Regions from separate parts of the Massilia jejuensis genome, predicted to be linked through region 2. Evidence: predicted binding sites of a transcription regulator. Region 2 holds the regulator's gene; each other region holds the start of a gene.

Region 1 (7,218 bases), on a different contig from region 2:
AGCGAGCCGACGGCGAAGTTACCGAAACGCTGGGTCAGGTAGGGGCTGACGCTCCAGGTGCTGACGTCGGCGCTGTTCTCGTCGCTGAAGCCGTTATCGTTATTCGGGCCGAATGCCGAGATGGCGCGCGAACTGCGGCGAGCGGCAGCATCGACATACAGGAGCTCGTCGATGACCTTGACGCGCCCGTTCGCATCGTACCGGCTGTTGTTGCTGCGGGTACCGGCCCGCTCGCGGCTGTACTTGTAGTACGAGGCGTTCGCACTGGCGCTGAGCTGTACGCGCGCGTTGCGGCCATACACTGCAATACCTGGCCGCGCTTCGGAGATCCACTGGCCGCGCTTGTTAGCGTCGCTGCGCAGGCCGGGATTGTCACTATAGGTCTCGGTCAGCGACAGCGAAGGGGTGACTTCCCACTGGGCCTGGGCCGGCAACGCCACCAGGAGCGCCGCCGCCAGCGGCGCCAGGCGCGGCAGGCGCGCCGCGATGCGTTTAGCCGTAGTGATAGTCATACGTCTCTTCGATCCCCGGGATGTCCCGCGCCTTGTTATAGATGAGATTGACATTGCTGCAGCCTTCGAGCTGGCGCAGCGCTTCCTTGACCGCGTGCTGGGTCGTGGCCTGGGCTTCGACCACCATCACGATCTGGCCCATGTGGCTGGCCAGCACGCCCGATTCGCTCGTCAGCAGCAGCGGCGGCGAATCGAAAATGATGATGCGGTCCGGATAGCGGCTGGCGATCTCGTTGACCAGGCTGCTCATCGTCGAACTGGCCAGCAGTTCGGTGGCGCGCGGCGTGCTGGTGCCGGCCGGCAGGATGCTCAGCGTATCGACATTCGTACGCAGCATCACGTCCGACAGGTCGAGCTTGTCGTCGACCAGGATGTCCATCAGGCCGCGCTGGGCCGGCAGTCCGAGCGTGCGCAGCACCGATGGACGGGCGACGTCGGCGTCGACGAGCAGCACCGTGTGGTCGAGTTCCATCGCAATGCTCATCGCCAGGTTGATCGCGGTGTACGTCTTGCCTTCGCCCGGCAGCGAGCTGGTGATCATGATCAGGTTGTTCGGGCGGCCCGGCGCGCTTTCGCTGAAGGCGCGCTTGAGCAGCGGCCGCTTGATGACGCGGAAGTCTTCCAGCAGGCTGGTGCGGCCGCTGGCGGCGGTGACCATGCCGGCATCGCGCATGCGCACCAGGTCCAGGTCGACCTTGCGGGTGCCGGGCTTGGGGGGCGTCTTGCGCGGGGCTTCGGCGCGCGGCGCGGCGGCCGGTGCCGCAGCCGGTGCCGGCGCAGCGGCACGCGCAGCCGGTGCGGGTGCTGCCGGTGCCGGTGCCGGTGTTGCCACAGGCTGGGCGGCCGGCGTGGCGTCGAGCGCCGGCGCGTGCTGTTCCAGTTCGATGATCTGCCCGTCGTGCTCGACGACGGCAGGGGCCGGTGCCGCTGCGCGGGTGTGGTCAATGCGGCTTGCCGCTTTTTCGATAATGCTCACATTCGCTCCTAATATTGGTCCGTTACGGTAGCCGTCACGGCGGCCTACGCGCTGGCACGCGCCAGCATGGCGGCCACGCCGACCGCGTACGCGCCGAACAGCACCAGTACCGCGGCGCCGACGCCGAGCAGGCGGCGCTTGCGCAGCACTTTCTGGCTGTCGGTCCAGTGCATGTTGATCGATCCCAGCACCGGCATGCCGGTCACGTCGCGCAAGGCGGCGTGGCTGAGGAAGGTCGGGCGCACCTGGCTCAGCAGGAAGGCGCCGGCCAGGCCGGCCACCAGCGACAGCAGGAACACGCCGGAGAACAGGGCCAGGCGGTTCGGCCCGCTCGGCTTGCTGGCGGCCAGCGGTGGTTCGACCACGCGGAAGGTCAGCATGTCGGTGGCCGAGGACAGGTCGCCGGACAGCTTGGCTTGCTCGCGGCGCTCGACCAGCTTCTGGTAATTCTCGCGGTTGATCGTGTAATCGCGGTTCAGCTGGACCAGCTGGGCCTCGACTTCCGGCGCCGTCACGCTCTGGGTGCGCAGGGTGGCCACGCGGTTCGCATATTCGTTGACGCGGGCACGCAGTGCCGCGACACGCGATTCGGCGTCCGACAGCGTCACGGTCAGCTGCTGCATCATCGGGCTGGCGGCGACACCCGGGTCGGGGCGGGTCTTCTTCGCCTCTTCCCGCTTGCGCACCTGCAGTTGCTCGACCAGGCGCTTGGTGGCGATGATGTCCGGATGCTCCTCGGTGTACTGCAAGCGCAGGGTGTCCAGATTCTTCTGGGCTGCGGCAAGGCGCGCTTCGAGTTCCGGATCGACCATGCCGCTGCTGCCGCCTGCGCTCGTGCCGCCGCCGGTCATGCGGCGCCGGATCGCGTTGCGCGACTGCTCCGCTTCGGCCAGCTCGAGGCGTGCCTGGCTCAGCGCATCGTTGGCGCTGGCGACCTTGCTGCCGAAATCGCCGGCTTGCGGCAGCAAGCCCATGTTCTTGATCTTGAATTCCTTGAGCCTGTTCTCGGCGGCGGCCAGCTTTTCTTCGGTCGTGCGGATCTGATCGTCGATGAACTGGATCGCCTTGTCCGAATCCTGTTTCTTACCACCGAAGCTGCCTTCGACGAAGATCGTCAGCAGCGACTGGACCACGTCCTTTGCCAGCTTGGGATCGGACGACGTGTAGCTGATCGTGTAGATGTCGTCGCGTCCGGTACCTTCGATCTTAATCTTCGACATCAGGTCATCGACCATCCGTTCCTTCGCCGCGCTGTCGCCGGCCTGGACGTCGAGATCGGTATCGCGCATCACGCGCTCGACGTTCGGCCGGCTGATCAAGGTCTGGCGCATGAACGTTACTTGCTGGTCCAGGTTCGGCAAGGTCGTCATGCCCGCGAGCAGGGGCTTGAGGATACTTTGGGTATCGACATAGACCTTGGCCGAGGTTTCGTACTGGTTCGGCAACCTGAGCACGATGGCCCAGCCGATCAGTGCCACCAGCCAGGCGATGGACACTGCATGCCAACGGTATTTACCGAGGGCCTTGAGGAAATTCAGGATTAGGGCTGTTATTTCTGCCATCTCGTCAGTCTCGCCATGAACGCCCGGCATGCAGCCAGGCTCAAACAATCACAAAGAACACGCATCATCGCTTGTAGTTTGTGCAATTGCAATTGCGTCCCGGAAAATTGTGGTAATAAAGAGGCCGTATGTGACCCGTTACAACACAAATACCGAACCGCAATGCCAAAAATTCCCTGCTATCCACCATCTTCAGCAACATGGTTGCCGATTAATAAACGGAAGCATTGGGAAATGTTGCACTTAATCAAGGATGTGGTGAAGAGCAAAGTACCGTCGTCCAGATATCGACAACAGCCTTGCGTAACATCAAGCCGTTGTATTGTAATGTTTAATTTTCAAACAGGGCTGCACGATTGATTCCTATTCGAAATAATGAATGCAACTTGACCAATCTCTTGTTGCGCCGCCGTAGGCGCGCCGCCTTGCCGCGCCGCGGCCGGCCGGGCGGTCTTGCCGGTGCGTCGCATGCGCAAGTGTCAGGTCACAACGCAACCGGCTGAACATTTTCCAACGCAACGGTGTCATCGGCGGCCCCCCTTGGCATGGCGCAGCCGCTACCGGCGCTCCATCTGCAGGACTGTTGCAGTAAAAATGAAAAGGAAGTATTTCAATCGTGCACACCTTTCGCACAGGCATGATTGAGATACAATACTCCCGGTTTGATGGCTAAATAACAATTTTGTTTTTTTATAACAACAGCCTGGCTCTGCCGTTTGCTGTTGCCGTGAAGGGGAATGACGTGAGCAAGATGATGACGAACCTGATGAAACTGGTCCTGGCGGCCACCTGCGCCGTGACCGTATCCGGCTGCGCACTGTGGAAAAAACCGGCGCCCCCTTCGGCCGCCGCAATGGCGGGCGCGGCGCCGGCCGATTACCTGATCGGGCCTGGCGACGCCGTCAACATCATCGTCTGGCGCAATCCGGAAGTGTCGATGTCGGTGCCTGTCCGTCCGGACGGCAAGATCACGACCCCGCTGGTGGAAGACCTGCCGGCTGCCGGCAAGACCTCGACCGAACTGGCGCGCGACATCGAGAAGGCGCTGGCCAAGTTCATCCAGCAGCCGGTCGTCACCGTCGTGGTCACTGGTTTCATCGGCAATTACGGCGAGCAGATCCGCGTGATTGGCCAGGCCGCCAAGCCGCAAGCCCTGCCTTACCGCCGCGACATGTCACTGATGGACGTACTGATTGCTGTCGGCGGCATCACCGACTTTGCCTCCGGCAATCGTGCGAGCATCATCCGCAATGTCAATGGCAAGCAGGAGAAATTAAATGTGCGCCTTGACGACCTGATCAAGGACGGCGATATTTCAGCGAATATGCCGATGCGTCCGGGCGACATCCTGGTGATTCCGGAAAGCTTCTTCTGACCAGAAGACACTTCTGGATGTGCTTGCAACGGCGCCTACGGGCGCCGTTGTCGTTTTCGCGCACAAACCGGATGGCGCGACCGTGCCCTGTGAAGTAGGCGGGAACGGTTCTGTTTGCCCAATCACCTTTATTTTCCAGCCATGGACCCGAAAATTGCTGCCCGAAGGTCATCGCATCAGTGCGGCAGCTCTTCATTAACAAGGGGAAATGTGAAATATCGCGAAGAAACATATCCAATAAGAATTATAATTCCTATAAGAATTTTTTGTGATATTTTCTTGTCGAGAGACTTTACACAGCAATTGATTTTGCTCAAGCGTAGTAGCCTAAGTATCTGATTGGTAAGGAAATAATTTCCCTGGCACAGTGCTTGCTAATAGGTGAGTGTGTTTGCCCAATTAATCAACTTAAGCGAGGATATAGATCATGAAATTCCTGAAAAAACTGGCTTGCGCCGCAGCTGTTGCAATGTCCGTAGCCGGTGGCGCAAATGCTGCTACCGTGTTGAATAACTGGGTGTTCAACCCGATCGGCACCGGCTTCAGCGCTGGCCAGACGATCAACGAATACCTCGATGTCAACGGCAATGCTTTCATCCAGATCAACCCAACCGGTGGCAACAGCTTCTCGTTCACCGAGCACGCTGTGTTCAACATCGTGCAAGCTGACAGCAACGGCGCCCTGTTCCCAGTGAACTACGCCGGCGGCAACATCACCGCGATCTTCGAAGCGACCGGCACCGGTAACTTCAGCGGCGCCTTCACCTTCACCGGCGGCACCATCAAGATGTACCAGAACCCGACCAACGGCCAGTACGGCTCGACCGCCGGCTTCTACGGCGCCAACCTGGGCAACGAGATCGCCGTGTTCAACGTGATGGCTGGCGGTGGCGGCCTGGTCGATGCAAGCGGTTCGCCGATCAACAACGGCCAAGTCAGCGTGTTCGCACAAGCTGATGCCGGCGCCCTGGATGCAGGTTACTTCTTCCGTGAAAACGGCGACGACCTGTCGGCTGAATCGGTGATGGCCTTCGCCTTCACCAACGCCAACACCGTCGGCGATCCAACCGACCGTCTGGTCGACGAAGTCGCTTGCCAATTCGCTGGCTACACCGGCAACGGTTGCAACGGCAACGACTATGCCAACAACCCAGGCAACTTCTTCGTCTCGAACAACGGTCAATTCAAGCTGGCTGAAGTGCCAGAGCCAGGTTCGCTGGCCCTGTTCGGTATCGCCATGCTGGGTGCCGGCGTCATGAGCCGCAAGCGCGCCAAGAAGGCTTAATTGCCTTCCGAGCACGTGAAGCACTGAGAAAGAGCGGGCTGTCCCGCTCTTTCCAATGGAAAAAGACATTGTTGTAGTAAATAAAATAAGACGCGAGTTGCTGGGCAAGCGCTGGCGATCATAAGAACAAGATGTTCCAAGCAGGGAAATGAAAGCAAAAGCGGCGATGACCTTAGGTCATCGCCGCTTTTCTTTTACAGCCCGGCGAAGGCCGGGCTCAGTGTTTCATCAGCTCGGCCAGCGGGCGGCGCACCGAGCGCGCCTGCGGCGCCGGGCCGTAGCCGAGGCGTCCCATGTAGACCGGAAACAGGGCATCGTTGAAGATCAGGGCTTCGGTCTCGCGCTGCAGGGCCTTGGCCGCGCCCTCCAGCTTCGGTTGCGCCGTGAAGCGGGTACCTTCGCGCGCATACTTCGAAAAGATCAGCGGCGTCATTTCCGGCTGCATGTACAGGCCGAGCGTCGTCATGGTCAGCCAGAATCGTTGCAGCGCGCGTCCCGCGGCGACGTAATCGTCGATCGAGCGGGGGGCCTGGTGCGCCTTGAGCACGAAATGGGCGGCGCAGGCCATGCCGGGCGCCAGGTCCATCTGCAGGCGCGGCGCCCAGGTCCCCATCAGGGTGTTGACGGTCGACATGCGGCGCCAGCTGACCATCGCCCATTTCATCAGGTGCAGGGTCATCGCGTCGACGCCGAGTGCGCCGGCGGGGACCTTGTCCGGGCTGTGCGTGCGGTTGTTCCAGTCGATGATGCTGCGGTGGGTCTCGAAGGCTTCCGGCATCGTCAGGCGCAAGCGGGCGTTGTTGTACATCAATTTCGCTGCCTGCCATTTCTGGCCGCGGGTCTCGAGCCAGGTCAAGGCGTATGCCGGCGCCACGGTCGCTTCCAGCAGGCGCTTGTGTTCGGCCGTGAGCGGGGTAGTGCGCATCGGCCGGCGCTGCACCGTGCGCTGCTCGATCGCGCCGATCAGCGCACTGCGCACGATGGCGGCGTCGGGCGTAAAACGCACGTCGAACACGGGGTGCGTCGCGCGCCCTTCGGGACGGCGCGCGATGTCGGCGCGCAAGCCGTGGCCGCTGGCGGCGATCGCGATCGTCTCGAGCAGGGTGCCGAAGGCGATCTGGCTCGGGTGGCCGTCGAGGTCGTAGACACAATGGTCGCGCGTGTCGTAGGCGTGCACGGCCACGTGGTCGGGCCCGACAATCTCGAAGCGCCAGGTCTGCATGTTGTCGCCGCTTGGCGCCCAGCGCGCCAGGTCCAGGATGTGTTCGATCGTCGTCATGCTGTCGCTCCCGCGGCCGCGAGGTCCTTGGCCAGTTGTTTCTTGCCGATCTTGATCATCAGGCGGTGCAGGGGATTGCCGTTGCCGCCCGGGCGCCAGGTGCGCACCAGCTTGTTGCGGTAGGCATCGAACTGGATGCCCCAGGGTGCCGCCAGCACGCGCCCCCGTCCCAGCAGAATCTTCAAGGCTTCGGTGCCCATCACGCCGGCGCACAACTGGCAGGCCATGA
Region 2 (7,218 bases):
GCCCGCCGGCGCTGATCATCGCCCAGGGCCTGGAAACGCCGCCCGACATCCTCGCCATCTGCGACGAGCAGAACATTCCCCTGTTCTCGACCCCGCTGCCGGCGGCCCAGGTGATCGACTTCCTGCGCGTCTACCTGTCGAAAAAGCTGGCCCAGCGCGTGATCATGCATGGCGTCTTCATGGACGTGCTCGGCGTCGGCGTCCTGATCACGGGCGACTCCGGACTCGGCAAGAGCGAACTCGGCCTGGAATTGATCTCGCGCTCGCACGGGCTGGTCGCCGACGACGCCGTGGAGTTTTCGCGCATCGCCCCGAACATGATCGAGGGCCGGTGTCCGCCGCTGCTGCAGAACCTGCTCGAAGTGCGGGGCCTGGGCCTGCTCGACATCAAGGCGATCTTCGGCGAGACGGCGGTGCGCCGCAAGATGCGCCTGAAACTGATCGTGCACCTGGTCAAACGCGGCATACTCGACGAAGAAGTCGAGCGCCTGCCCTTCCACTTCCCGACCGAAGAGGTGCTGGGCCTGCCGATCCGCAAGGTCGTCATTCCGGTGGCGGCCGGCCGCAACATCGCGGTGCTGCTCGAGGCCGCGGTGCGCAACACCATCCTGCAACTGCGCGGGATCGACACGCTGCAGGAATTCATGGAGCGGCAAAGACAAGCGATGAGCTCGGATTGACCCGTATTTGACGCTGGATTCCTCCATGCCGCCGGGGGTGGCCACGACAAAGCATTGCCTGTTGCGGTATCATCCCGCCATGCACATCGTTCTCATCACCGGTATCTCCGGCTCGGGCAAATCGGTCGCCCTGAATGTCCTGGAAGACGCGGGTTACTACTGCGTCGACAACCTGCCGCCGGCCCTGTTGCCGCAACTGGTCGATTCCGTGTCGGGGACGACGGCCAAGCTGGCCGTCGCGGTCGATGCCCGCAGCGCCGAATCGCTGGCCGAATTGCCCGTGACCGTGCGCACGCTCAAGGAAGAAGGCCACCAGCTCAAGGTGCTGTTCCTGACGTCCAGCACCCATTCGCTGGTCGCGCGTTTTTCGGAGACGCGGCGCAGCCACCCGCTCTCGCACACCCTGTTGCCTGGCGAGAATCCGGCCTCGCGCCGCACCCTGATCGAGTGCATCGCCGAAGAGCGCGAGCGCCTGGCCGCGATCGAGCAGCTCGGGCATGTGATCGACACCTCGGAAGCGTCGGCGAACAAGCTGCGCGCCTGGATCAAGGAACTGGCCGAAGTCCAGCACGCGCCGCTGACGCTGTTCTTCGAATCCTTCGCCTTCAAGGTCGGCGTACCGCTCGACGCCGACTTCGTCTTCGACGTGCGCGCCATCCCGAATCCGTATTACGACCTGTCCCTGCGCCCGCTGACGGGCAAGGACGCGCCCGTGATCGCCTTCCTCGATGCCCAGCCGAGCGCCACCGAGATGCTGCACGATATCTGCAAGTTCGTGGAAAAGTGGCTGCCCTCGTTCAAGACCGACAACCGCAGCTACCTGACGGTGGCCGTGGGCTGTACCGGCGGCCAGCACCGCTCGGTTTACATGGCCGAGCGTCTGGCGGCGTATTTCAACGAGACCGAGCGGGTGGTGCTGCGGCATCGCGAGCAGTCGTAAGCGCGCGGGCTGCCCCGAGCGCGCGACCGGCCGTCAATCGAGGTGCCGCAGCGGATGCGCGTGCGCCGGCCACGCCGGCGCGAAGAACGCTTCCACCATCTCCGGCTTCACTTCCTGCAAGGTCGCGGGATTCCACCGGGGCGCATTGTCCTTGTCGATCACCAGCGCGCGCACGCCTTCGAGCACTTCGCCATGCTCGAAGTTGCGGCGCACCAGCGAACGCTCCATGCGCAGGCAGTCGGCTACCTGCATCGAGGCGCCGCGCACCAGCATCTCGTGCGTCACGCACATCATCAGCGGTGAACGCTGGCGCATCGCGCCCAGGGCTTTCTGCGCGAAGGCGCTGTCCTCACCCTCCAGCGAAGCCATGATCGCCGCCACCGAACCGGCGCCGAAGTGCAGGTCGATCGCCGCGCGCTGCGCCCGCAGGACGCTGTCGCCGGCATCGGCGGCGAAGCGTGCGCCGAAGCGGCGGATCGCGTCGGCCAGCTGCGCGCCCGGCGTGGTCTCGACCAGCGCGTGCAATGCACCCAGCTGCGCGCCCGGGACGAATACGTCGGCCAGGTCCGCATACAGGGCGTCGGCCGCGCCGATCGTCAGGCCGGTCAGGCCCAGGTAGTTGCCCAGCCGGCCCGGCGCATGCGACAGGAAATGGCTGCCGCCGACGTCCGGGAACAGGCCGATGTTCACTTCCGGCATGGCCATTTTCGTGCGCTCGGTGACGATGCGCAGGCCGGTTCCGGGGCCGCCCTGGGCTATGCCCATGCCGCCGCCCATCACCACGCCGTCCATGAGCGCGATATACGGCTTCGGATAGAAATGAATCAGGTAGTTGAGCGCGTATTCCTCGGTAAAGAAATCCTCGAGCAGCGCGCTGCCGGCCATCGGGGTGGCATGGCCCGCCTCATGGAAGAAGCGGATGTCGCCGCCGGCGCACAGGGCTTTTTCGCTGCTGCTGGTCAGGACCACCGCCGCGACGCCGGCATCGTCGCGCCAGGCCAGCAGGATGTCGGTCAGGCGCCGCACCATCGGCAGCGACAGGGAGTTCAGGGCTTTCGGACGATCGAGGGTAATCACACCGGTGCCGTTGGCAACGCGGGTCAGGACATGGTCGGTCATGGTGGCTGGGCTGATCGGAAAAACATGCATTTTACCGAAGCGCGCGCCGCGCGGGCGCATGCGCGCACGCCCATTGAAAAGGGCGCCCCTCGGCGCCCTCGTTCAGACGGTGCTCGATGCTGGCCGACTACATCGCGGCGGCGGCAGCTTCTCCGCCTTCAGGCCGGCGCTTGAGCGCCTCGCGGCCATGATCCTGGAGGATCGTCTTGTATTTCATGACCTGGCGGTCCAGCCTGTCCATCAACAGGTCGATCGCGGCGTACAAATCTTGGGCCACGCTCTCCACGTGCACGGTCTTGCCGGACAATCGCAAGTTGATCTCGGCTTTCTGACGTTTGTCTTTTTCGGTGAGGTTGTCGATCGCGAGGATCACGTGGGAATCGATGACTTGATCGAAATGGCGGGTGATGCGTTCCAGCTTGTTCTGTACGTATTCTCGAATGGCGGGGGTGACGTCGAGGTGGTGGCCACTGATGGTGAGATTCATACACACTCCTTAGATAAATGCGCGGACGCCGCTGACGCGCTTGGGACGCGTGGGTGCCGCTGTTACAAGGATTTGCGGAGACTGACGGGAGGTATCTTGAGTGCTTCGCGGTATTTTGCAACCGTCCGGCGCGCAATGACCATGCCTTGTTCACCGAGCATTTCCGCGATCTTGCTATCGGATAAAGGGTTCTTTGGGTCTTCTGCTCCTGTCAGCTGCGCAATGAGCGCCCGTATCGCCGTCGACGATGCCTCGCCCCCCGCTTCGGTGGCGACATGGCTTCCGAAGAAATACTTCAGCTCAAACATGCCGTGCGGGGTCAGCATGAATTTTTGAGTTGTCACGCGAGAAATCGTGCTCTCGTGCAGACCCAGTGTATCAGCAATCTCGCGAAGCACAAGGGGACGCATCGCAACCGCGCCATGGCTGAAAAAGTTGCGCTGGCGCTCCACAATTGCCTGTGAAACACGCAGGATCGTGTCGAAGCGCTGGCGCATGTTCTTGATGAGCCACTTCGCTTCCTGCAGCTGCGCGCTCATCTGGCCTTCGCCTTTTCCCTGCTTGAGCAGGTTGGCGTAGACGTTGTTGACGCGCAGGCGCGGCATCACCTCGTTGTTCAGCGAGACGCTCCAGCCGCCCTTCGATTTGCGGACAATAACGTCCGGAACGACGAAGTCGGACACGCTCGACGCAAAGGCCGCGCCCGGATGGGGATTGCACTGGCGGATCACGGCCTGCGCCTCGCGCAGGTCTTCGTCGTCGCAGTCGAGCGCTTTCTTGAGCTTGGTGAATTCGCGCTGCGCGAACCAGGTCAGGTAGCCCTCGACGATCTTCAAGGCCATGCGCCGCGTCACCAGCGGCACGCCCGGCATGCCGCGGATCTGCAGCGCCAGGCATTCGGAAGCGCTGCGCGCGCCGACGCCCGACGGATCGAGGCTTTGCACCAGCGCCAGCGCGCAGCGCAGCTCGTCCATCTCGACTTCGAGCTCGCCGGGCAGGCGCGCGTGGATCTCGTCGAGCGGCTCCTCCAGGTAGCCGTTGTCGTCGATGGCGTCGATCACCAGCTCGGCCAGCGCGCGATCGCGCTCGGTCACGCCGGTCACGCGAATCTGCTCGGACAGGTGCTCGCGCAGCGTCACGCCTATGGCGCCCAGCTGCGGGCGGCCGTCGTCGTCGCCGTCGGTGCCGGAGGCGCGTCCGCCCTCGCCCCAGTCGCCATCGGGCTCGCTGCGTTCGACCTCGCCGCCTTCGAACTCGCCGGCCGCCTCGGGTGCCGGCGCCCCCTCTTCGCCGGCCGGCGCCGGGGCCTCGGCTTGCTGGGGCGGCGCGTCGTTGATGGCGCCGTCGGCCAGCAGGCGCACCGAGTGGTCGAGCGGATCGTCGAGCCGCTCGAGCAGGGGATTGTCGGACAGGATTTGCTCGATTTCCTGGTGCAGCTCGAGCGTCGACAGCTGCAGCAGGCGGATCGACTGTTGAAGCTGCGGCGTGAGTGCCAGGTGCTGTGAAGTCCGAAGTTGCAGGGATTGTTTCATGTCGACGCTTGTTGTACCGTTCTTTGCTACATCCGGAAATGTTCGCCCAGGTAGACGCGTCGTACCGACTCGTCGGCGATGATGTCGTCGGGACGGCCCGACGCCAGTACCGCACCCTGGTTGATGATATACGCGCGGTCGCAGATGCCGAGCGTCTCGCGCACGTTGTGGTCGGTGATCAGCACGCCGATGCCGCGCTCCTTCAGGAAGCGCACGATGCGCTGGATCTCGATCACGGCGATCGGGTCGACGCCGGCAAACGGCTCGTCCAGCAGCACGAAGCGCGGATTGGTCGCCAGCGCGCGCGCGATCTCGACGCGCCGGCGCTCGCCCCCGGAGAGCGACAGCGCGGGATTTTCGCGCAGCTTCTCGATCTGCAGCTCGCCCAGCAGCGAATCGAGCCGCGCGTCGATGGCGTCCCTGCCCAGGGCGCGGCCGTTCTCGTCGTGCTGCAGTTCCAGCACGGCGCGGATATTGTCTTCCACCGTCAGCTTGCGAAACACCGACGCTTCCTGCGGCAGGTAGGACAGGCCCATCACCGCGCGCCGGTGGATCGGCAGGCGCGAGATGTCGGCGCCGTTGATCTCGATGGTGCCGGCGTCCGACGGCACCAGGCCGACGATCATGTAGAACGACGTCGTCTTGCCGGCGCCGTTCGGACCGAGCAGGCCCACGACCTCGCCGCAACCGACTTCGAGCGAGACGTCGCGCACGACCAGTCGCTTGCCATAGCTTTTCTGCAGTCCCCGAACGACCAGGGTGCTGCGGCTGTCTCGACCATCCTTCATCATGGCTTTCCCGCCGGCGTCGTGGCCGGTCGTGCCTGCGCGCCGGGCGCGGGAGCGGCAGGAGCGGCCGCTCCCGGCGCGGTGCGGCGCGGCGCGATGATCAGGGTGCCGCGTCCGCCGCCGGCCCTGCTCTCGCCGCTGGCGTCGTTGCGCACGGTGGCCACTTCGCGCCGGCTGTCGTAGGAGATGTAGGCGCCCTCGAGTTCGTTCGTCAGGCGGCCGTTCTCGAGCTGCCGGACGATCGCCTTCGAGAACAGCTTGACCAGTTCCTGGCGCTCGTCGTACTCGATGCGTTCGGCCTGCCCTTCCATCCACAGGTCCGGTCCGCCGTCGCGCTTCTGGCGAAACGTCGCCACGCGCCCCGGACCGGAAGTGAGCGTGACGCTCATGTAGCCCTCCGGGCTTTCCTTGAGCAGTGCGCGGTCCGACTTCAGCGTCAGCGTGCCGCGCGTGAGGATCACGTTTCCGGTCAGGATGCGCGTCTGCGTGACTTCGTCGACGTCGAGCGAGTCGAAGTTGATGACGGCCTGCTTGAGCGAGTCCGCGCGCTCGGCCGAAGCCGACAGCGACAGCAGCGAAAGGAAGGCGGCGGCAATCATGTGATGCAAGCGGTTTTTCATTGGATGCTCGTTCGTGTTATTGGGGTGGTGCGGCTCTCTGGCGCGGCGGATAGACGATCTGGCCGCGCCCGCCGAGGTGCATCTTGCGGCTCGGGTTTTCGGCCACCATGCCGACCGCATTGACCGATGCGGCGCCGAGCGTCATCTGCACCGGACGCGTCGTCTTGACGATCTCGTCGTCGGCCAGCACGGTGAGCGCCTCGGTGCGCGCGTGCAGGGCCTCGGTGGTCGGCGTGGCCGGGCGCTTGATGTCGACATTGCCCATCAATTCGACGCGGTTCTCGCCATGGTAGACCTGGCCACGGTCGGCATGCATGGTCATGCGCGGACGCTCCGGCGCCATGCTCTCGACGATCGGCCTGGTGATCACAGAGACATCGTTGTCGGGATGATGGGCCAGGCGCGCGCCCGACATCACGTAGCGCGGCACGCCGCTCTCGGTCATGCGCACGAAGCTGAAGTTCTCGACGATGTAGTCGGGTTCATTCAGGTTGTTGCCGGCGCGGCCAGGGTCGCTGCTGTCGATCGCCTGCAGCAGCCAGAAGCTGCCGAAGGCGAAGAAGACGGCCGTGAGCATCAGGCCCAGCGTGCGCCAGCGGTGCGCGGTACGCTTGTTCACGTAGGTAGCCATGCGTCGACGAACTCGTTCGAACTCATTTGAAGTAAGGCGCGAGCGCCTCTTCGTAGGTGCCCTGGGCGCGCATGACCAGGTCGCACACCTCGCGCACGGCGCCGCGCCCGCCGCCCGCCCGGGTGACGTAATGGGCGCGGTGCTGCACTTCCGGATGCCCGGTCGGCACCGTGACGGCGAAGCCGACCTTGCTCAGCAGCGGCATGTCGATCACGTCGTCGCCGATGTAGCCGCACTGTTCGGGCGCCAGGTCCAGTTGCGCCAGCAGTTCGGCAAACGCGATGCGCTTGTCGTGGAAGCCCTGCCAGACGTGGGCGATGCCCAGGTCCCTGGCGCGCGCGGCCACGATGGGCGACTTCCTGGCGCTGATGATGGCCGTGGCCACGCCCGTCTTCTGCAGCAGCTGGATGCCCAGGCCGTC
Region 3 (7,218 bases), on a different contig from region 2:
CGGGCGTCGAAGCGCCGGCCGCGAACGCCTTCGTGTCGCGCAAGGCCGCGAACGCGGTACGCAACCACCTCGGCTACCTGCTGGGCGAACCGCGCCTGTACAACCTCGACCGCCTCGACATGTCGGTGGTGTCGACGCTCGACTCGGAAGCCCAGCAAGCCGTCACGGCGGCCCTGCGCCGCCTGAAGACCCCGGAAGCGGCGCAGGAAGCCGGCCTGACCGGCAAGGGTCTGCTCGGCAATGGCGACCCTTCGCAAGTGGTCTACAGCTTCACGCTGATGGAGCGCGGCGAGAACGTCAATTACCTGCGCGTGCAGACCGATAACTACGACCAGCCGCTCGACATCAACGAGCAGGCCAAGCTCGACCTCGGCTCGACCGCCAAGCTGCGCACGCTGGTGACCTACCTCGACATCGTCGACCAGCTGCACAAGCGCTATGGCGCCATGGATCCGAAGGCGTTGCGCGAAGCGCGCATCGACCCGAAAGACCGCATGAGCCAGTGGGGCATCGAATACTTCCAGGCGCTGCCGGCGAACGCCGACCGGGGCCTGGCGCCGATGCTCGCCGCCGCCATGGCGCGCAAGTATTCGGCCAATCCGGGCGAGGGCTTCTTCACCGGCGGCGGCCTGCATTACTTCGGCAACTTCAGCAAGCTCGACAACTCGAAGATCATGACGGTGCAGGAAGCGCTGCAGCAGTCGACCAACCTCGTGTTCGTGCGCATGATGCGCGACGTGGCGCGCTACTACATGTTCCAGTTGCCGGGCTCCTCGGCGGCCTTGCTGGCCGACGCCGACGACCCGCGCCGCGCCGAATACCTGGCGCGCTTCGCCGATGCCGAAGGCAAGACCTTCCTGGCGAAATTCTGGAACAAGTACAAGGGCAAGACCGGAGCCGAAGCCCAGGCGCTGCTGCTGGCCGGCGTGCGTCCGGCGGCATCGAAACTGGCCGCCGTGCACCGCACGATCGCGCCGAAGGCAACGCTGCAGGAATTTGCCGCCTTCATCGATGCCGCGCTGCCCAACGAAGTGGATCCGGAACGCATCGAGAAGATGTACCAGCAATACGCCCCGGCCAACATGTCGCTGGCCGACCGCGGCTATGTCGCCTCGACCCATCCGCTCGAATTGTGGCTGGTCGGCTACCTGCGCACCCATCCCAAAACCAGCTGGACCGAAGCCGTGAAGGCGAGCGTGCGCGAGCGCCAGGAAGTCTATTCCTGGCTGTTCAAGACGAACCGCAAGAACGCCCAGGACAAGCGCATCGCCGGCCTGCTGGAAGTCGAATCCTTCCTCAAGATCCATGCCCAGTGGAAGAAGATGGGGTATCCGTTCGACTCGCTGGTGCCTTCGTATGCGACGACGCTGGGCGCGTCCGCCGACCGTCCGGCCGCGCTGGCCGAGCTGATGGGCATCATCATCAACGGCGGCGTGCGCAAACCCGTCGAGCGCATCGATTCGATGCACTTCGCCAAGGGCACGCCCTACGAGACCCAGGTCAAGCGCGCCAAGAAGGTCGAGAGCGAAGTCGTGCTGGCGCCGGAAGTGGCGCGCGCCGTGGCCGATGCGATCCGCGGCGTGGTCTCGGACGGTACCGCCAAGCGCGTCAAGACGGCATTCGCCACCGCCGACGGCAGCGTGGTGGCGGTCGGCGGCAAGACCGGTACCGGCGACCAGCGCTTCGACGTGTATGCACGCGGCGGGCGCCTGATCGAGTCGCGCTACGTGAACCGTTCGGCGACGTTCGTCTTCAACATCGGCGAGCGTTTCTACGGTTCCATGACGGCTTACGTGCATGGTCCGCAGTCGGAAAACTACGACTTTACCAGCGCCTTGCCGTCGCAGTTGCTGGTCACGCTGGCGCCCAGCCTGATGCCGATGATCGAACCGCCGCAAGGCAGCGTGGGCGCCCAGCGCCAGTGCGTTCGTTGAAGGGCGGCATCGGGGCAGGCGAGCGCGCGCGCCGGGCCAGCCGGCGCGCCGTGTCCAGCATCCGCAATGTCAGTTTCGTCTCCCTGCGCGACCTGCTGGTCGCCGCCGGGCCGACGGTGATCCTCGTCACCGCCGCCGTGATCGCCGCCTACCTGCTGGTCGATCCGGCGCCGCCCACCCACGTGCGCCTGGCCACCGGCCAGGAAAACAGCGCCTACGAAGCCTTCGGCGTGCAATACGCGAAAGCGCTGAAGCAGGACGACATCCTGGTGTCGCTGCAGCCCAGCCTCGGTTCCCGGGACAATCTCGCACGCCTGCGCAGCGGCCAGGCCGACATCGCCTTCGTGCAGAGCGGCTCGACCGGCGAGGCGCGGGCCGGTGAACTCGGCCTGGTGTCCCTGGGCAGCCTGTTTACGGAACCGGTCTGGCTCTTCCTGCGCACGAGCATAAAAACCAGCAACCTGACCGGCCTGCGTGGCCTGCGCATCAACCTCGGGCCGGAGGGCACGGGCGTACCCAACCTGTTTCGCCAGATCCTGGCCGTGAACGGGGTCGAGCCGAACGAGCTCGTCATCAGCGAACTGGAAAACACGCCGGCGACGATGGCGCTGCTGGCCGGGAAGATCGACGGCCTGGTCTTCAGCTCGGCGCCGGAAGCGCCGCTGATCCAGATGCTGCTGCAAACGCCTGGCATCCGCCTCTTCAATTTCTCGCAGGCCGAAGCCTATACGCGGCGGCTGCCGTTCCTCACCCACGTGACACTGCCGCGCGGCATCGTCGACCTCGGGCGCGACATTCCATCCCAGGACTATCACCTGATCGCACCGACCGCGACCCTGGTGGCGCGCGAGGACTTGCATCCGGCGCTGATCGACCTGTTCGTCAAGGCCGCCACCCGGATCCACAGCGGGGCCGGGTGGTTCCAGCAGCAGGGCCAGTTCCCGTCGCCCAAGTTCAGCGAGATCCCGGTGGCGAGCGGAGCGGCGAAATACTACCGCGACGGTCCCCCCTTCCTGCAGCGCTACATGCGCTTCTGGCTGGCCAACCTGTTCGAGCGCCTCTGGGTCGTGGTGGTGGCGCTGGCCGCGCTGATCATTCCGCTGTCGAAGATCGTGCCGCCGCTGTACGTGTGGCGCGTGCGTTCGCGCGTGTACCGCTGGTACGGCGAATTGCGCGCGGTGGAGCAGGCCTGGGAGGGCGTCGGGGATGGGGAGCGCGAGAGCGTTCGCCTTGACCTGCTGCGCCGCCTCGACGAGATCGAGGAACAGGTGAACCACATCTCGATTCCGCTGGCCTATGCCGACGGCCTGTACGGATTACGCGGCCATATCAATATCGTACGCCAGCGCTTGAAGACGACGGGCCCGGCGGTGGAAGGCTCGCCGGAGTAACAATTTCTTGTGGATTGAGATGACACTGGCGGCCCTGTGTAGTTGTTCAGAGGAATTCATGACGCGTCTACCGGGCGCCGCCTGCGGCATCGGGTGTGGGGTGATGGTGCTTATAGGGAACTGATGGCGTCGATCGGGCGCGACGCCGCCCTGCCGCCCGCGCCGCCGGCCATCCCGTGCACCGGTGTTCGATTCACGCGCCGATCCAGGGCAGCCCCGCCTTGCACCAGCCGTTCACCGACTTGCGGTGCCCATCAGCATCCTTGTCGCCTTCGAACCCTTCGAGGATGTCGAAGGCGTTCTCATATCCCAGTTTCGTCGCCACCCGCGCGCTATGGCGCGAGCGCACGCCGGAGCGGCACAGGAACAGCAGGATATCGTCCTTGCCGGCCACCTGCTCGAGCTGCGCACCGAAGTGGGGATTCGGTTGCCCGCCGGGATAGGTCGCCCATTCGACCGCGAGTTGCCTGCCTTCCGGCAGCACCACCCGCCCCACCCAGTCGCGTTCGGCATGGGTGCGCACGTCGACCAGCTTGACATGGGGCGCCGCCTGCAGCAGCGTGAACGCTTCCTCGGGCGTGACCGCACCGGCATAGGGCTGGCCTTTCGCGCGTGCGCGGGCAGCCTCGAGTATCTGTTCGGTCGTTTTCATGTCGTTCCTTGTCAGGGTATGCACCACCGCGGCGCGTGCTTGCCGAAATGGTGCAGCTTGCATCAATTCGGTGCACTCCAACTATACTGCACCAATTTGGTGCAACGCAGAGTTGTCTTGCACCATAGGATATTTCCGTACTACTGAGGATTTTATGGTTAAACTCTCGGCGTTCCAAAGAACGATTGCGCATTTGTTCATACCAAACCGTCTGGCATGGTTCCTGCATATGTTCCTGCAAGCATGTCGAGGCGAGCTGACCGGTCGGAAGCGATCTCGCCTGTCTCGACACCCCACTTTTTTGTTAGGAGAAACGCATGGCAAAGACCGCCGCAGATGTGATGCAGATGGTGAAGGACAACGAAGTCAAGTTCGTGGATTTCCGCTTCGCGGATACCCGCGGTAAAGAGCAGCACGTCACCGTTCCTGTGTCGCACTTCGACCTCGACAAATTCGAGTCTGGCCACGCCTTCGACGGCTCGTCGATCGCCGGCTGGAAGGGCATCGAAGCATCGGACATGATCCTGATGCCGGACCCGTCGACCGCCAACATCGACCCGTTCATGGAAGAGACGACGATGTTCATGCAGTGCGACGTGATCGAACCGTCGGACGGCAAGGGCTACGACCGCGACCCGCGCTCGATCGCCAAGCGCGCCGAAGCCTACCTGAAGTCGACCGGCCTGGGCGACACCGCCTATTTCGGTCCGGAGCCTGAATTCTTCATCTTCGATTCGATCCGCTGGAAAGTCGACATGTCGGGCTGCTTCGTGAAGATCGATTCGGACGAAGCCTCCTGGTCGACCGATGCGAAAACCGAAGGCGGCAACAGCGGCCATCGTCCAGCGGTCAAGGGCGGCTACTTCCCGGTGCCTCCGGTCGACAGCTTCCAGGACATGCGCTCGGAAATGTGCCTGATCCTCGAATCGCTCGGCATCCCGGTCGAAGTGCACCACCACGAAGTGGCCGGCGCCGGCCAGAACGAGATCGGCACCCGCTTCTCGACCCTGGTCGAGCGCGCCGACTGGACCCAGAACCTGAAATACGTGGTCTGGAACGTTGCCCACAGCTATGGCAAGACCGCCACCTTCATGCCGAAGCCGATCAACGGCGACAACGGCTCGGGCATGCACGTGCACCAGTCGATCTGGAAAGACGGCAAGAACCTGTTCGCCGGCGACGGCTATGCCGGCCTGTCGGAAACGGCGCTGTTCTACATCGGCGGCATCATCAAGCACGCCAAGGCACTCAACGCGATCACCAACCCGGGCACGAACTCGTACAAGCGCCTGGTGCCGGGCTACGAAGCGCCGGTGAAGCTGGCCTACTCGGCCCGTAACCGCTCGGCCTCGATCCGCATTCCGCACGTCCCGAACCCGAAGGGCCGCCGCATCGAAGTGCGCTTCCCGGACCCGCTGGCCAACGTCTACCTGTGCTTCGCCGCGCTGCTGATGGCGGGCCTGGACGGCATCCAGAACAAGATCCATCCGGGCGAAGCGGCCTCGAAGGACCTGTACCACCTGCCGCCGGAAGAAGACAAGCTGATCCCGACGGTCTGCTCGTCGCTCGAAGAAGCGCTGGAAGCGCTGGACAAGGACCGCGAGTTCCTGACCCGCGGCGGCGTGTTCAGCGACAGCATGATCGACGCTTACCTCGACCTGAAGATGCAGGAAGTGCAGCGCATGCGCATGACCCCGCACCCGGTCGAGTTCGACATGTACTATTCGGCATGATAACCGTTGCGCTACGGCATCAAAAGCTGTAAGCGCAGGTAACAAACGCGGGGAAGGCCGGTGGCTTTCCCCGCGTTTTTTTATGGATGCGGTATATTCGGCTCAACTCCACCTCGCACACTTTGCAGTGCAGCTTCTACTGATGCGTATGACAACCAGTGTGACCCGGCTCGTGCTTGCTGCCGGCGTAGTCTTCAGCGGCGCGGCCCACGCGCAGACCACGGTCTACAAATGCGTCGACACGCAAGGCCGCGTCGAGTTCACCGATACCGGCAAGAAGGGCTGCAAGGCGCTCGATCTGCCCGGCTATATCCCCGCACCGCCCGAGCGCCGCGCGCCGGCGCCGGTTGCCAGCCGCCAGGGCGGCGCCGCACCCGCCGCCGCCGCCGCGTCCACGCCCAGCCCGGCGAACTTCCCGCGCGTCGACACGTCGCAGCAGCGCGTGCGCGACGACGACCGGCGCGCCATCCTGAACGACGAGCTGCGCGCCGAAGAGAAGAAGCTGGCGGACCTGCGCCAGGTCTTCAACAACGGCGAGCCCGAACGCCAGGGCAACGAGCGCAACTACGCGAAATACCAGGAGCGCGTGGCGCAAATGCGCGACGACATCAGCCGTACCGAACGCAATATCGAAGCGCTGCGGCGCGAGATCGGCAACATCCGATGAACCTGCCTGACCGCGCCATCGACGCCGGTCGCTTCGCCGGCCTCGAACTGCTGGCCTCCAGCGTGCTGCTGGTCGACTCGCGCGACCGCGTGCGCTATGCCAATCCGGCGGCCGAGAACATGCTCGACGCCTCCCTCAAATCGCTGTCGCGCCAGACCCTGGCGGCGCTGTTCTCGAACGGCGACGAACTGGCCGCCCTGTGCGAGCAGACGCGCGCGCACCAGTATTCCGACTTGCGCCAGGACCTGGCGCTCGAGCGGGGCGGGCGCGACATCCTGCACGTGCACTCGATCGCCAGCGCGCTGGACAACGGCGAAGTGCTGATCGAGTTGCGCGAAAACGTGCAGCAACTCAAGCTCGACCGCGAGGAGCGCTTCCTCGACCAGAGCCAGGCCAACAAGGAACTCATCCGCAACCTGGCGCACGAGATCAAGAATCCGCTGGGCGGCATCCGCGGCGCGGCCCAGTTGCTGGAACTGGAACTGCCGCCCCTGCATCTGAACGCGCTCAAGGAATATACGCAGGTGGTCATCAAGGAAGCGGACCGCCTGCAAACCCTGGTCGACCGCCTGCTGGCGCCGCACAGGAAGCCCCACATCGTCGGCGACGTCAACATCCATGAAGTGTGCGAGCGCGTGCGCTCGCTGGTGCTGGCCGAATTCCCGAACGGCCTGGGCATCCGGCGCGACTACGACGCCTCGATTCCGGAGTTCCGGGGCGACAAGGAACAGCTGATCCAGGCGGTGCTGAACATCGTCCACAACGCCGCCCAGGCGCTGGCGGGCCGCATCGCGGCGGGCGACGCCGAGATCGTTCTGCGCACCAGGGTGGCGCGCCAGCT
Region 4 (7,218 bases), on a different contig from region 2:
CCGACCGCGCGTTCGTCGCCCGAGAATTCCATCAGGCGCAGCGCGCCGCTGGCCAGCGACAGCCAGGCCAGGCCCACGGTCGACGACTTGCGCGCGTCGACGGTGCAGAGCGCCAGCAGCGAACGCTCCGCTTTCTCCGGCAGCAGGTCGGAATCGGTCAGGGTGCCGGGCGTGACGACGCGCACCACCTTGCGTTCGACCGGTCCCTTGCTGGTGGCCGGGTCGCCGATCTGCTCGCAGATCGCGCACGATTCGCCCAGCTTGACCAGCTTGGCGAGGTAGCCGTCGAGCGAATGGAAGGGCACGCCGCACATCTTGATCGGATTGCCGTTCGAGGTGCCGCGCGCGGTGAGCGTGATGCCGAGGATGCGCGCCGCCTTTTCGGCGTCGTCGTGGAACAGCTCGTAAAAGTCGCCCATGCGGTAGAACACCAGCATGGTCGGGTAATCGGCCTTGATGCCCAGGTACTGGGCCATCATCGGCGTAACTTTTTCCGACGTTGCGCGTGCCGCGGCGGCGTTGATTTCGGTAGGAACGGTGGTCATGTCAATCGTGTTCGCGAGGGCAGGGCAGGCCGCCATGCCGGGAGCGCCATTTTACAGGCATTGGCTGGGCAGCATGCGGCCGAAGCGGCAGGCGGGAATCCTTGCCCCGATGACGGCCGTGGCGCAATCGCTCAGCTGCGCAGCAGCGTGATGATCGTCTCGAGCGTATAGGGCTTGGGCGTAAACAGATAGCGGTGCTGGCGCCCGTCGAACATGGACGGGGCCGTATAGCCGGAGGTGAGGATGATTTTTACGCGCGGGAAGAATTCGCTGACGGCGTCCGCCAGTTGCAGCCCATTCATGCCGGGCATCATGACGTCCGAAAAGAGCGCGTCGATGTCCTCGTCCTGCCCGAGGATGCGCAGCGCCTGCACGGCCGAATTGGCGACCACGACGGCCAGGCCGCGGCTGGCAAGCAGGGCCTCGGCCAGGTCGGCCAGATCGGCTTCGTCGTCGACCACCAGCACCTTGCGCACCGCGCCGCCTGCTGCGAGCGCGTCGTCCTGGCCGGAATCGCGCCCGCCCGCCATGCCAGGGGAGGTCACGGTCGACATCAGCCAACTGAAATGCTTCTTACGGTACAAGGCAACTCCCGGAGCAAATTCCGCGTCCGCGCGGCGCGTTCGACAGATGGAAACGGCAAGTATGCACGATGTCGGCCCGGGGCAGCAAAATGTTTCCGCTTGTCATGCAAATCCGGATGCCGGGCAGCCGGTTGCCGGCGGACGAAGGTGCCATGAGGAATGGCATAAAAATAAACTATCGAATCGGCCTTGATTTTGGTGAAATCGGCATAACCCCTATTGCATGGCTATCCAACGCAAAACGATTCTCGTGATTCATCCGGCACCCCGCGACCAGGCCGACATCCGCCGCCTGCTCGCGACCATGGGCCATATCGCCGTCACTGCCGCCGGGCGGCGCGCCGCGCTCAAGGCGCTCGGTACGGTTCGCTTCGACGTCATCCTCACCAGTGTCGGCGCCGCCCCGCCCGGCAGCGAGCGCAGCTTCGTGCAGGAACTGCGCGCGGTCGCCCCGGGAAGCGCCGTGGTAGGGATCCGCACGCCCGGTCCCGGTGCAGCCAACGAGGCCTGGATGGGGGAGTGCGACGCCACCGTCCAGGCGCCCCTGTCGAGCTCGCGGGTACAGTGGGCCCTCGACTTCGAGCTGCGCTACTTCGGCAGCTGAACCGGGCTTGCGCGCATGGGCCGGGGCGCTTGCAGCCCCGGCCGCATGCCGCACTCCGCGACCCCGTGCATGGATGTCGAGACAATTTACATCGCGTTTTCCAACGCCTGGGCCGGCGCCGGCCAATTCATGCCAAGTCATTGATATTGCGCAGCTTTCCATTCGTGGAACGGAAATTGCTCTGCAATGTCCATCAATACTGGGAGAATCCATGCGCCGTATCCATCGTCTTGCCGCCGCCATCGTCACCGCTTTCACCTGCGCGAGCGCCTCGGCCACGGTCATCGCCACGGTCGTGAGCAATGACGCCACCTACGGCGTCATCGACGGCAGTCAGGCAACGCGCGCCTTGCGCGTCGACGGCCGCGGCCGGATTATCGACGTGAACATCACGGTGGCGTTCTCGAAATGCGACAATCCGCCGATCGGGCCGAACGGCAGCGCCTGCATCGGCCGCGGCTCGCCCTTCGAGAACGAGTTCACCCTGGTCCTGACGGCGCCCGGCGGACAGCCGGTCACGCTGGTCAGGGCGTTCAATACCTACCGCGCGGGCAGCAACGGCGGCGCCGGGCGCGTCAGCGTCACCTTCGACGACGAAGCCTTGCGCGCTGCCGGCCCGCGCGTGCGCGCCGGCAGCTTCCGCCCGGCCGAATCGCTGGCGCTGTTCGACGAGATGAACCCGTACGGCAGGTGGACGCTCTACCTGCGCGACTTCTCCACATCGGATCCGCTCGAATACTTCTCGTCCTCGCTCAATATCGCCTACGAGCCGATACCGGAGCCGGGTACGCTGGCGATACTGGGACTGGGCCTGGGATTGATGGGGATGCGGGCGGCGCGCAGGCGCTGAGCCCTGGTCGCGCCCGCTAGCGTGAGACGATCAGTTTCACGCCGAGCGCAATGAAGACGGTTCCGGCGAGCCGGTCGAGCCACTTGCCGGCCCCGGGCGTGCGTTCCAGCCAGGCCCCCACGGTCCCGGCGAAATAACCGAGCAGCCCGAACAGGATCGCCGCCTGCAGCGTGAAGGTCAGGCCCAGCGCCAGCATCTGGCCGGGCACATTGCCGTTGGCCGCGATCACGAACTGCGGCAGCAGCGACAGGAAGAACAGCACCACTTTCGGATTGATGGCGTTCGCCAGCAAGCCCTCGGCGAACAGGCGCTTCAGGGACCGCGCCGGCGCGCCGCCGGCCGCCGCCGACTGGCCGCCGGTGCTGCGTAGCGCGCCCAGTCCCAGCCATACCAGGTAGAGGCCGCCGCCGATGCGCAAGGCCGTGAAGGCGGTCGGGGAGGCGGCGATGACCGCGCTCACGCCGATCACGGCAAGCAAGGTGTGGCTCAGGCAGCCCAGCGCGCAGCCAAGGCCGAATACCATGCCTTGCTTGCGGCCCCTGGACATGCCCAGGCCCAGGACCATCAGGTTGTCCGGGCCGGGGGAGGCGGTGAGGAGGAGGGCGGCGAGCAGGAAACCTAGAAATTGTTCCGGTGCGAGCATGGTCGTTCTGGTCCGAGAGGCGATGCAGCGAAAAAAGGACGCGGGGCGCGCGGCAACGCCGGCCACCCCGGGTCCCGCAGGCGTGCCGGACGCTTACTTCGCTTGCGCGACCCGCCTGCCGATATGCGCCAGCGCCTCGTCGACCTGGTCGATCAGGATCAGGCACAGGTCGCCCGCTTCCAGGCGCGCGAGCGCCCGGTCGATCGCGACGAACTCGCCATTGATTTCCTCGACATGGCTGGTGCGCGTGGCGCCGGCGAGGCCCTGGCGCAGCAGGGCGACGACTTCGCCGTCGGGACGGCCCCGCTGGCACTGGTCCTGGTACAGCAGCACGTCGTCGAACGCCGCGCCGAGGATCTCGGTCTGCTGGGTGATGTCCTGGTCGCGCCGGTCGCCGGCGCCGCTGATCACGACCGAACGGCGTTTCGCCGGCATGTTTTCCACTGCCGACACCAGGGCCGCGATCGCATCCGGGTTGTGGCCGTAGTCGGCGATCAGGGTCGCGCCCTTGTAGTCGAAGACGTTGAAGCGGCCTGGCGCGTTGTCGCTCTCGCCCACGAACGTCTTGAGGCCGAGGCGGATCTTGTCCCAGTCCAGGCCCACGGCCCAGGCCGCGGCGACGGATGCCATCACGTTCTCGACCTGGAAGCCGATCACGCCGCCGCGGGTGATCGGCACTTCGCCCAGCGCGATCCTGGTTTCGTTCCTGCCCTGGGCGCAGACCAGGGAGCCGGCGTCGACGTACACCACGCGCCGGCCCTGGGCGCGGTGCATGGCCATCAGCGGGTGGCCGCCATCCTGGGCGAAGAAGGTGACGTCGCCTTTCGTATTCTCGGCCATGGCGGCGACGACCGGGTCGGCCGCGTTCAGCACCGCCATGCCGCCGACCTTCACGTTCTGGACGATCACGCGCTTCAGGACCGCGAGGTCTTCCAGCGTGGTGATGTAGTTCAGGCCGAGGTGGTCGCCCGCGCCGATGTTGGTCACGACCGCCACTTCGCAGCGGTCGAACGCCAGGCCTTCGCGCAGCAGGCCGCCGCGCGCGGTTTCGAACACGGCCGCGTCGACGTCCGGATGCAGCAGCACGTTGCGCGCGCTGCGCGGGCCGCTGCAGTCGCCGCTGTCGATGCGGCGGCCTTCGATGTAGACGCCGTCGGTATTGGTCATGCCGGTGCGCAGGCCGGAGCTTGTCAGCAAGTGCGCGATCAGGCGCACGGTCGTGGTCTTGCCGTTGGTGCCGGTAACGGCGACGACCGGAATACGGCCGTCGTCGCCTTGCCTGAACAGCGTCTCGATGATCGCCGCGCCGACGTCGCGGCCCTTGCCGAAGGAAGGCGAAAGGTGCATGCGCAGGCCCGGGGCGGCATTGACTTCGACGATGCCGCCGTGCTGTTCCTCGATCGGTTTCAGGACGCTGTCGCAGACCAGGTCGACGCCGCAGATGTCGAGACCGACCATGTGGGCGGCGGCAATGGCCCGCGCCGCGACTTCCGGATGGACGTCGTCGGTGACGTCGGTGGCCGAGCCGCCGGTCGACAGATTGGCGTTGTTGCGCAGGACCACGCGCCGGCCCTTTTCCGGGACCGAGTCGGCCCGCAGGTTTTGCTTGGCCAGGCTGCCGAGCGCGATGTCGTCGAAGCGGATCTTGGTCAGCGACGTGGCGTGTCCGTTGCCACGGCGCGGATCGAGGTTGACCTGGTCGACCAGCTGGCGCACCGTGTGCACGCCGTCGCCGACCACGATCGGCGGATCGCGGCGCGCGGCGGCGACGAGCCTGTCGCCGATGACGAGCAGGCGGTAATCGTGGCCCGGCAGGTAGCGCTCGACGAGGACGTCGTCGCGGAACTCGGCGGCCGAGTGGAAGCCGGCCGTGATCTGTTCCTTGGTCGTGATGTTGACCGTCACGCCCTTGCCCTGGTTGCCGTCCTTCGGTTTCACCACGACCGGCAGGCCGATCTCCTGGGCGGCGGCCCAGGCGTCGTCCGGGTCGGCCACCACGCGCCCGAGCGGCACCGGCACGCCGGCGGCGTCGAGCAGGCGCTTGGTGAGCTCCTTGTCCTGGGCGATGGTTTCCGCGATGGCCCCGGTGGCGTCGATCTCGGCGGCCTGGATGCGGCGCTGCCTGCTGCCCCAGCCGAACATCACGAGGCTGCCTTCGGTCAGGCGCCGGAACGGGATATTGCGCTCGATCGCGGCCTGCACGATCGAACCGGTCGAAGGCCCCAGGCGCACGTCTTCGTCGAGCTCGCGCAGCTGGACGAGGGCGGCCCCGAGGTCGAAGGGCGCATCGGCGCGCGCGGCGGCGATCAGCTGCTCGGCCAGCACCAGCGCCAGGCGGCCGATGTCTTCTTCCGTGTACTCGACCACGACCTGATAGATGCCGGTCTCGACGGTGGCGGTGGTGCGGCTGAAGGTGACCGGGCAGCCGGCTTCGGCCTGCAAGGCCAGCGCCACGATCTCCAGCACTTCGGCCATCGGCACCGGATCGAGCGCATCTTCTTCGTGGCCGAAGGGCTGCAGCTGGCCCAGCTGGGGAAAGCGCGAACGCAGGCGCGACTCGAAGCCAGGCAAGGTGGCGATCGATTCCTCCTCCGGGGTGCAGGCGACGATCGCCTCGACCGAGGTGTGGTGGCTCCAGAGGTTAGGGCCGCGCAGGGCCCGTACGCGAGATACTTCCATAAACCTGTATTCCTTTAGTGTGGGCCGCCGCCACGCGAGCGGCGCGTCCCCTGGCTGCGGCGAACCGCGCCTTTGAAATCAATAAGTCGTTTTCCTGGTCGCGTCGAAGGCGCGCAGCCCGCCGCAGATCAGGTCGTGCTGCAGGCCCAGCGCCCAGGCGGCGGCGGTGGCCGCGAGCACGCTGGCCGGATGCTTGACGGTGGCCGGCTTGATCTTGCCGAGGTCGAGCAGCGAGGTTTCGTGTTCGCCATCGGCCAGCACGATGTGGTTGTCGCGCGCGAAGACGACGCGCTCGCCGCCGGCGCGGTGCCGGACCAGCACCGGATTGTGCTCGTCCATCGCGTAGAAGATCACGCGGCCGTCGGACAGCCCGGCCAGTTTCACCACTTCCGGATCGGCGGCGTTGAGCACGGCCGCGCCATCGGACAGGATCACGTCGACCTGGCTGCGCACCACGTTGGCCAGCGCCTGCTCGTCGGCGATATGGTATTCGGCGACCTCGTCCACACGGCCCATGTCGGTCACCACGCCCACCGAGCAGCGGTCGTAGGGCAGACCGCCGGCGAGGATGCTGCGCGCGTTCGATTCGAAGACGGCCGCCTCGACGTTGCGGTTGATGAGCAGGCGCTCGCCGGCGGCAAAGCCGGTGCAGTCGCCTTTGTGCACCTGGCGCCCGTCGAGGTACAGGCCCTCGCCGTTGGCCACGCCGGCATGCTTGCCGGCGGCGTTCAGCAGGCAGCCGAGCAGGCGCGCGATCAGGCTGGTGCCGAGGGTGCCGGTGACGCCGACGACCGGAATGCGGCCGGAGTCGCCCGGCGCGAACAGGTGGTCGATGATGGCGGCGCCGACATTGCGCGGCGTGCCGCTGGCCGGCTTGATGTGGGCCAGCAGGCCAGGGCTCGAATTGACTTCGATGATCGCGCCGCGCTGTCCGGCCAGCGGCCTGGCGATGTCTTCGCACACCAGGTCGATGCCGGCGATGTCGAGGCCGACCACGCGCGCGGCCAGGGCCGCCACGTGCGCCACCTCCGGGTGGATCAGGTCGGTGACATCGTCGGAGACGTTGCCGTTCGGCTGGATCAGCACTTTCTGGCCGTCCTGCGGCACCGAGCCAGGCATGAGACCCTGGCGCTCCAGGTCGAGCAGGATTTCGCCATCCTGCACGTTGACGCGGCCGAGCGGGTGTTCTTCGGTCTCGCCGCGGCGCGGGTCGGTATTGATCTGGCTGGCGACCAGCGCACCGACGCTCGAGCGGCCGTCGCCCGTCACCCACAGCGACTCGCCGCGCGCCACGGCCACGACCTGCTTGCCGA

Evidence for each region. Region 2 encodes sigma-54, which starts transcription at its own class of promoters, with help from an activator protein. Its sites were predicted from a motif close to TGGCANGNAANCTGCTTT; they were not measured.
Region 1: the regulator sigma-54 is predicted to act here: its motif matches at 4,786-4,803, upstream of pepA (flocculation-associated PEP-CTERM protein PepA).
Region 3: the regulator sigma-54 is predicted to act here: its motif matches at 4,190-4,207, upstream of glnA (type I glutamate--ammonia ligase).
Region 4: the regulator sigma-54 is predicted to act here: its motif matches at 1,899-1,916, upstream of ACFPOU_RS22230 (PEP-CTERM sorting domain-containing protein).

Annotation. Positions count from the first base shown of each region.
Region 1 is NZ_JBHSMS010000023.1:385,016-392,233, forward strand. Features, by position in the region: gene ACFPOU_RS07410 (TIGR03016 family PEP-CTERM system-associated outer membrane protein) at 1-512, opposite strand, end outside; gene ACFPOU_RS07415 (XrtA-associated tyrosine autokinase) at 493-1,488, opposite strand; gene ACFPOU_RS07420 (XrtA system polysaccharide chain length determinant) at 1,533-3,080, opposite strand; gene ACFPOU_RS07425 (XrtA/PEP-CTERM system exopolysaccharide export protein) at 3,802-4,425, shown strand; gene pepA (flocculation-associated PEP-CTERM protein PepA) at 4,853-5,710, shown strand; gene ACFPOU_RS07435 (nitroreductase family protein) at 5,928-6,989, opposite strand; gene ACFPOU_RS07440 (ThiF family adenylyltransferase) at 6,986-7,218, opposite strand, start outside.
Region 2 is NZ_JBHSMS010000081.1:13,636-20,853, reverse strand. Features, by position in the region: gene hprK (HPr(Ser) kinase/phosphatase) at 1-680, shown strand, start outside; gene rapZ (RNase adapter RapZ) at 760-1,620, shown strand; gene ACFPOU_RS23050 (enoyl-CoA hydratase/isomerase family protein) at 1,654-2,739, opposite strand; gene hpf (ribosome hibernation-promoting factor, HPF/YfiA family) at 2,867-3,226, opposite strand; gene ACFPOU_RS23040 (RNA polymerase factor sigma-54) at 3,289-4,758, opposite strand; gene lptB (LPS export ABC transporter ATP-binding protein) at 4,785-5,546, opposite strand; gene lptA (lipopolysaccharide transport periplasmic protein LptA) at 5,546-6,166, opposite strand; gene lptC (LPS export ABC transporter periplasmic protein LptC) at 6,183-6,785, opposite strand; gene ACFPOU_RS23020 (KdsC family phosphatase) at 6,820-7,218, opposite strand, start outside.
Region 3 is NZ_JBHSMS010000006.1:102,806-110,023, forward strand. Features, by position in the region: gene ACFPOU_RS01875 (transglycosylase domain-containing protein) at 1-1,934, shown strand, start outside; gene ACFPOU_RS01880 (TAXI family TRAP transporter solute-binding subunit) at 1,985-3,325, shown strand; gene ACFPOU_RS01885 (rhodanese-like domain-containing protein) at 3,519-3,977, opposite strand; gene glnA (type I glutamate--ammonia ligase) at 4,295-5,710, shown strand; gene ACFPOU_RS01895 (DUF4124 domain-containing protein) at 5,859-6,377, shown strand; gene glnL (nitrogen regulation protein NR(II)) at 6,374-7,218, shown strand, end outside.
Region 4 is NZ_JBHSMS010000079.1:116,440-123,657, reverse strand. Features, by position in the region: gene mutS (DNA mismatch repair protein MutS) at 1-545, opposite strand, end outside; gene ACFPOU_RS22240 (response regulator) at 677-1,129, opposite strand; gene ACFPOU_RS22235 (hypothetical protein) at 1,353-1,733, shown strand; gene ACFPOU_RS22230 (PEP-CTERM sorting domain-containing protein) at 1,945-2,583, shown strand; gene ACFPOU_RS22225 (LysE family translocator) at 2,600-3,226, opposite strand; gene cphA (cyanophycin synthetase) at 3,320-5,905, opposite strand; gene ACFPOU_RS22215 (cyanophycin synthetase) at 5,984-7,218, opposite strand, start outside.